DNA from 2 places in the Priestia sp. FSL P4-0332 genome. Region 2 is predicted to be linked to the other one. Evidence: riboswitches for the same ligand, from Rfam matches in the RefSeq annotation. Region 2 holds a riboswitch; the other holds the start of a gene.
What was found. A riboswitch is a leader RNA that binds a small molecule or an ion and turns the genes downstream of it on or off. The one in region 2 is predicted to bind lysine.
Positions count from the first base shown of each region.

Region 1 (3,946 bases), 2.0 Mb from region 2:
TTGTTGATTTGCTATTAGCAGCTTGCTTACAATCAGTTTTGTTGTGCTTGTTCCAATATCTAAACCTATGCTCGTGATCCATTTCTGTAGCATGCTATCAATCCCTTACCTCGTTTGAATATGGTGATTATCATAAAACAGTTTTTTGAATATTTCACTAACTATGTTATCAAACCTGACACACTTTTGTGTAAACAAAGGTGACAAATGACAAAAAAGACTAAATCTTGGTAGATTTAGTCTTTTTTATTATGAGTGTGATTTAGTTACAATCATTCTTGATGCGGATGGAATTAATAGTGAAAGAATGACTAAGCAGGCAATTAGTGACCCTACCATTGAAATCCCGTTCATTGAAAAAGAATACCACAGAGCGGACATGCCCTTTGGCGCGTATGATCCCCAGAAAATAATACCCGCAATAAAGTGCCAGAAATACCGTGCGAAGCTGCCGATAACAAGGGATAAAACAATCAAAACAAAAGCTTTTGATCTGTTATTGTTAGCTAAATTTGTTTTAATAGATTGCGAAAAAACACCTCCAAAACCTATAAAAGCAAAAGCCACAATATATTCAATAAACGTTTGCAGCGCTGTTAAAATATAAGCCGTTCCTGTTGCCAACTGCAACAGCCCCCATAATAGACCAGATAGAGCCCCGCCTTTTACTCCCCAGCGAAAGCACATAATAAAAATGGGCACCATGGAGAACGAAATACTCACAGCCGTTGCAATCTTAATGGAAGGCAAAAGATCAAGTAGAAGTGCTAATGCTGCAAAAATAGCTATTTCAATTTTAGCCTGTAAGGGTAATGCTTTATTCACGTTTCTCACTCCTGTTTTTGAATCATTCATATCAAACGGTTTACACAGGAGTAAGCAAATATATGCTACTATTCCCACATTCCTACGCTAGCGTTAACTAACAGGTTCGAAGGGTCTGAACAATTTGTTCACTCTCAGCACGGCGGCTCCCCCTGTGGTACGTTCGGATATTTATGTAGTATTATGACAACATTTATTATACCATATGTAACAAAATAGATTCGAGAGATTTCAAAGATGTTTCTATTTTCTGAATCTATTTTTTATAATGACAATCGTTTTAGTATTTGATATACTTCTTTTATGTCAAATGAATATAAAAAACCCTCATCCTAATCGATGAGGTAGAGGTCGCAGTTTTTAATAGTAAAGCAACGGAAATGCAGAGAACATTGAGGATGTTGCTTGAAAGGAAAAATTGCCGAAGTTTAGATCACTTCTCGGTTGATTTAAGCTGGGGCTGTCTCCGAACAGGAACAGAACTGTCACATCATGCAAGTGATGTGAAGAGCTATCTTCACGGAAGGTTGACGCGGTTTTCAGATTTAAAAGCGCGCACATATACTGCGGGCTTTTTTTATGTTATCCCGTCTCTTTCCGTACATTCGAAAGGAGTATTTATCTATGCAAGAGCAGCAAGAATTAAAACGTGGGTTGAAATCTCGCCACTTAACGATGATTTCATTAGGAGGAGCCATCGGAACCGGCTTATTCCTAGCAAGTGGTGGAGCAATTCACACAGCAGGACCTGGGGGAGCGCTTTTAGCTTACGCTATTATTGGTGTCATGGTTTACTTTTTGATGACCAGCCTGGCGGAGCTCGCAGCTTATATGCCTGAAGCTGGTTCGTTTAGTACGTATGCGTCTCGGTTTGTAGATCCATCCTTTGGTTTCGCTCTCGGCTGGAACTATTGGTATAACTGGGCTATTACGATTGCAGCTGAATTATCTGCTGGAGCCCTTATTATGAAATTTTGGTTCCCAAACTCTTCTTCTATTTTATGGAGTGCCCTGTTTTTATTAATTATGTTTGGGCTTAACTACCTTTCTGTAAAAGGATTTGGCGAATCTGAATTTTGGTTTTCATTAATTAAAGTAGTAACAGTTATCATCTTTTTAGTTATTGGTATTATGATGATTTTTGGTATCTTTAACAATGAAGCACCAGGTTTTAAAAACTTCACGCTTGGTGATGGACCCATTCACGGTGGATTCTTTACTGTCTTAGGTATTTTTATGGCTGCTGGTTTTTCATTCCAAGGAACAGAGTTGCTTGGAGTTGCAGCTGGAGAAAGTGAAGATCCGGAAAAAACGGTTCCTCGCGCAGTTAAACAAGTCTTCTGGCGCATCTTGTTATTTTATATTTTAGCTATTTTTGTTATTGGGATGCTTATTCCATACACAGCGGATTCATTAGCAAGTGATGATGTGCGGGTCAGTCCGTTTACTCTAATATTCGAACGAGCAGGTCTGGCGTTTGCAGCATCAGCTATCAATGCCGTTATTTTAACAGCCGTTTTATCTGCTGGTAACTCAGGTATGTATGCTTCTACGCGTATGCTGTGGAACTTGGCGAAAGATGGAAAAGCACCGAGGTTCTTAGCAAAAGTAAATAAACGAGGCGTTCCGGTTAATGCTTTAATCGCAACGGCACTTGTCGGTACACTTGCATTTGGTGCTTCATTTTTTGGAGACGGTGCGGTATACACGTGGTTACTTAACGCTTCTGGTATGTCTGGTTTTATTGCTTGGTTAGGAATTGCAATCAGCCACTATCGTTTTAGAAGAGCATTTGTTGCCCAAGGTCATGATTTGAGTGAACTTCCATATCATGCAAAACTTTTCCCATTTGGCCCTATCTTTGCCTTTATTTTATGTGCCGTTGTTATTTTAGGCCAAAACTATTCGGCGTTTATGGGTGACTCGATTGACTGGTACGGTGTACTTGTTTCCTATATCGGACTTCCTTTATTCTTAATTGTTTGGTTAGGATACAAATGGACGAAAAAGTCGAAACTTATCCCGTTAAAAGAATGTCAAGTAACAGTGAAAAAATACGAATAAAAAAAGCTCTCTATTCTTTTGAATAGAGAGCTTTTTTATGTGATCTGATCAGCAAAATGAAGAGATATATAGGCGGGCTGGTTTTTCATAACAAGCATATAACCTTTGAGGGGACGATTACAGTAATCAGCAGCTTCTATATAATAAATATGCTGAATTAACCTGCTTAAATGGGTTACAAAAGATGGAAGTTGATGAGTAGGAATGCTTTGGATGTAGTCTATGATTTCTTGTTTAGTTTGAAGGCCCGAATGGGTACATTCTAACAGATGAAAAAGCAGATCTGCTGCTATAGTAGATAGTTCAGAATTGTGCTTGATTCTATTCAGCTGGATATGCAGCTCTTTTTTGGACCATCTTTTCGGAATAGCTCTTAGATGCTGATATTGAAAATGTGTATTCATGATAGCTAACACCTTTCGTATTAACATAATAAAACGATTTATTATGTTAATAACCTTTACACACGAAACTAAAACGTTACAATGTGTAAAGGTGTCATACATCTTATAAAATAAGCTGATAAAAAAGCACATCTTGCCACTGATCAAATTTCCAGCCTACTTCTTTAAATTCTCCGCAAAATGTAAAATTAAATTGCTCATGCATTTTGACACTGATATCATTCCCTTTTGTAATCCCTGAAATGACAACGTGATGGTTGAGTTCTTTAGCTAATTCCAAAATCCGCTTCATAAGCTGTTTTCCAATGCCATGTCCCTGCTGGTTTTTATCAATATAAATCGATAGCTCTACCGTTTGAATGTACGCCTCTTTATCTCGATAAGAAGAAAGCGAAGCATAGCCCGCTACTACCCCATCTTTTTCCGCTACAATAAGCGGAAAAAGTTCATTGCTAATGTGATTATCAAACCAGCTCCTTCTTTGCTCTACTGTTACAGGCGTTAAATCAAAAGTAGCAGCACTTGTTTGAACAGACTGATTATAAATTTCAACAAGCATAGGTAAATCTTCTTCTTTAGCATAACGAATGATCATATGTACAAACTCCTTATAGTATAGAATTATCTTTATTTTACTTCTTTTAATAAACATA
Region 1 is NZ_JBBOUA010000001.1:2,566,465-2,570,410, forward strand. It holds gene MKY06_RS12975 (ethanolamine ammonia-lyase reactivating factor EutA) at 1-93, opposite strand, end outside; gene thiT (energy-coupled thiamine transporter ThiT) at 250-855, opposite strand; TPP riboswitch at 888-988, opposite strand; lysine riboswitch at 1,163-1,347, shown strand; gene MKY06_RS12985 (amino acid permease) at 1,450-2,889, shown strand; gene MKY06_RS12990 (hypothetical protein) at 2,925-3,293, opposite strand; gene MKY06_RS12995 (GNAT family N-acetyltransferase) at 3,397-3,888, opposite strand.
Region 1: linked by a shared signal. The riboswitch ahead of MKY06_RS12985 (amino acid permease) and the one ahead of MKY06_RS24075 (aspartate kinase) in region 2 are both predicted to bind lysine.

Region 2 (3,946 bases):
CTTAGTTAAATGAACATAGTTTGTGAAGAACTTTCTTACTCCCACTAGACAAATAGATTAATCGTGAATATAGGAAATGAAAACCTTTGCATTTCCTAATAAAGTATGTGACAGGTTAATTTTACTCCCATCGATTAAGAGCGTCAAGGCAAGATATTTAAATCTTCTATAAAATATAAATTTATAAAATTTTATATTTGTTAACGCTTACTATATTGATGTTACAGATTTTTTCTTTCTATTATAATATTGCTTGCCACAACTAAGTAAGCGTTTACTTTATACTTTTATTGTAAACAAGTTCACAAAACATTTACACAGGTAAAAGTACCCTTTTAAAAGGTATATTATGGATTTTTTATCTTTACATCTAACTCTTTTTACCATAATAAAGATCCTCTTACATTTTATTAAAAAAATGCGTGAGAGGTTTTTTAGATTTGTATATAATAGTAGTAAAGAAAGAGGGGAAAGCATGAGCAATTTACAAACAGAATCACAGCAAGAACTTGAAGAGACGATGGAAACATCAGAACCTAATGTCACAGCTGAAACAGAGAGAAATCTTGATCACGTTTCATATTTCGGATACAGCCTTTTGCGTGACGTGTTAATTCCAGAGCTTCTTGGAGACGAAACGAATACCATTTCATACTGGGCAGGAAAACACCTTGCGCGGAAATACCCATTAAATACAATGGATGAAATCGTCGCTTTTTTTAAAGCAGCTTCCTGGGGAACACTGACGCTTGCAAAAAAAGATAAATATTCACTAGAGCTTGAGTTATCAGGTGATGTGGTCAGCAAAAGATTTCAGCAGGAAACTTGTTCGTTTCATCTTGAGTCAGGATTTGTGGCTGAACAGATTCAGCGGCAAAACAACTGCCTAACAGAAGCCTACTTAACACATAAAGAAAAGAACGGAAAAGTGCTGATTTCCGTGCAGTGGGACCGAAAAGATATTTTACCTACCGAAACACGCGCGGAGCGTTATAAAAAGTAAAAAATACGTATATATAAAAGACGTGGAGATACCACGTCTTTTTTCTCTTCTTTATACTTGCACTGCCTGCTGTTCTTCTAGTTCGAATGCTACGTGAAGCGTCTCAACTGCTTTTACCATATCAGCATGCGGTACAACTGTAGATACTTTAATTTCAGACGTGCTGACCATCTTCACTTCAATTTTCTCTCCTGCCAGCACTTCAAACATTTCAGCTGCAACACCTGGGTTTGAAATCATACCAGATCCGACAATCGACACTTTAGCCAGACCGCTTTCATGTTCGATACGCGTATATCCTAAAGTAGATTTATATTCTTTTAAGACAGCAAGAGCAGCTTCTACGTCTACGGTTTTAATAGAAAATGAGATGGATAGACGATTATTAGCCGTTACGTTTTGAATAATAATGTCCACATTTAACTGTTCTTTTGCTAATGCTGTAAAAATAGTAGAAAGAGTTTGCAACTCGTTGTTTAACCCTTCAATTGTCACGCGTGAAATATTATCTTCAAACGCAATTCCTCTTACGACTAAGTTTTGTTCCATTGAAACTTCCTCCTCAACAATCGTTCCATTCTCGTTTTCTAAGCTTGAACGCACTTCTAGCGGTACCTGATAATTTTTTGCAAACTCAACAGCGCGCGGATGCAGCACCCCTGCTCCCAAATTAGCTAATTCTAACATTTCGTCATATGAAATAGAGTGAAGCTTACGGGCATCTTCTACATAGCGCGGATCTGTCGTAAACACTCCTGTTACATCTGTATAAATATCACATTTTGCAGCTTTTAGCGCCGCGGCAAGAGCTACTGCCGTCGTGTCAGAGCCGCCTCGACCTAATGTTGTAATGCTTCCATCTTCTGAACAGCCTTGGAATCCAGCTACTACTACAATTCGTCCGCTATCTAACTGACGTTGAATACGAGTTGTATCAATGTGCTGGATTCGTGCATTGCTATGAACTGCTTCCGTCTGGATGCCAGCTTGCCAACCTGTTAGCGAAGTTGCTTCATACCCTTTGCATTGAAGGGCCATTGTTAACAGGGAAATCGTCACTTGTTCTCCAGTTGTAAGAAGCATATCCATTTCGCGTTTGCTTGGACTGTCCGTAATATCACTTGCTAATTTCACCAGTGCATCTGTGGTTTTGCCCATTGCCGATACAACAACGACTACTTGGTTACCGCGCTCTGCTTCTTGAATAACTCGGTTTGCTACATGTTGAATACGTTCAACAGAACCAACAGATGTTCCACCAAATTTTTGAACGATTAATGCCATAATTTTGTTCATTCCTTTTCAATAAATTTGCATATGCAGGATGATGAGAAGCTAAATTTTTTTACTCAGACAATAAAAAAAGCAATGAGATGAGCTCTCATTGCTTAACGAACGAAAATTATAAAACATAACCGTCCACTGCCGTGAGATAGCTCTCCAAGAATCTACATCTTGACAATCCTACGTTTATTCAACGCAGAACCAGCAATCATTACTATGAGGTAATGTTCACTTCGGCAAATTTCCCTTTCCGCATCATTCATAAGGGCTCATACCCTTCCTGATACGTACTGATTAAATTTGCACCTCTATCTTCACTTCATTTGATGAAGTGTCGTATGAAATTAGTTAATAGCTTATCAAACATTTTCTATTATTTCAAGACTATTTTTGCAATGTTTCATAAATTTTTTCAGCAATGTTTTGAGGAACACCTGAATTTCGAATATCTTCAACCGTTGCTTCTTTCAATTTTTTCACCGAACCAAAATACTTTAACAAAGCTTTTTTACGCTTTTCTCCCACTCCCGGAATGTCGTCCAGAACAGACTGAAAAGCGGACTTAGAGCGCACTTGACGGTGGAAGGTAATCGCAAAGCGGTGAACTTCATCTTGAATTCGCTGAAGCAAATAAAATTCTTGACTATTGCGTTCAAGCGGTATGATTTGAGGAGGCTCGCCAATCATCAGATTCGAAGTTCTGTGCTTATCATCTTTGACAAGACCTGCTGTAGGCACTAAAAGTCCCAATTCATTTTCGAGAACATCCTGCACCGCAGCCAAATGCCCTTTACCTCCATCTACAACAATTAAATCTGGAAGCGGAAGATCTTCTTTTAATGCTCTGGAATACCTTCTGCGAACCACTTCTCTCATGGAACTGTAATCATCTGGTCCCTGCACGGTCTTAATTTTATATTTACGATATTCTTTCTTTTCCGGCTTCCCATCAACAAAAACAATCATCGCAGAAACTGGGTCTGTTCCTTGAATATTTGAATTATCAAATGCTTCAATCCGATAAGGAGCGGCAATTCCAAGCTCTTCTCCTAACCGTTCAACTGCGCCAACCGTGCGTTCTTCATCTCGTTCAATTAAATAGAATTTTTCACCGAGCGCAATTTTTGCATTTTTACACGCAAGTTCTACTAATTCTTTCTTTTTGCCTCGCTTTGGATGCTGAACCTCTACTTCTACTAATTTCTCAGCCAACTCTGCATCAATCGTTGCTGGAACCATCACTTCTTTTGGCTTAATATTTTTGGCATAAAACTGACCGATAAAAGTTAAGAAATCTTCTTCTGGCTCTTTATAAAAAGGAAACATAGAAACTTCTCGCTCAATTAATTTCCCTTGGCGAATAAAGAAAACTTGAACACACATCCAGCCTTTATCATAAGAATAGCCAAACACATCTCGATTAACAAAATCATTAAACGTTACTTTTTGCTTTTCCATTGTCGCTTCGATATGAGCAATTTGATCTCGATATTCTTTAGCCCGTTCAAAGTCAAGTTCTTCTGAAGCTTTTAACATTTTTTCAGTTAACTCTGTTTTGACATGCTCATATCCACCATTTAAAAACCGCGTGATATTTTCAATAATTTGTTTGTTTTGCTCTTCTTTTACTTCTTTTACGCAAGGAGCTAGGCATTGCCC
Region 2 is NZ_JBBOUA010000001.1:4,587,269-4,591,214, forward strand. It holds gene MKY06_RS24070 (YslB family protein) at 476-1,003, shown strand; gene MKY06_RS24075 (aspartate kinase) at 1,055-2,287, opposite strand; lysine riboswitch at 2,429-2,606, opposite strand; gene uvrC (excinuclease ABC subunit UvrC) at 2,672-3,946, opposite strand, start outside.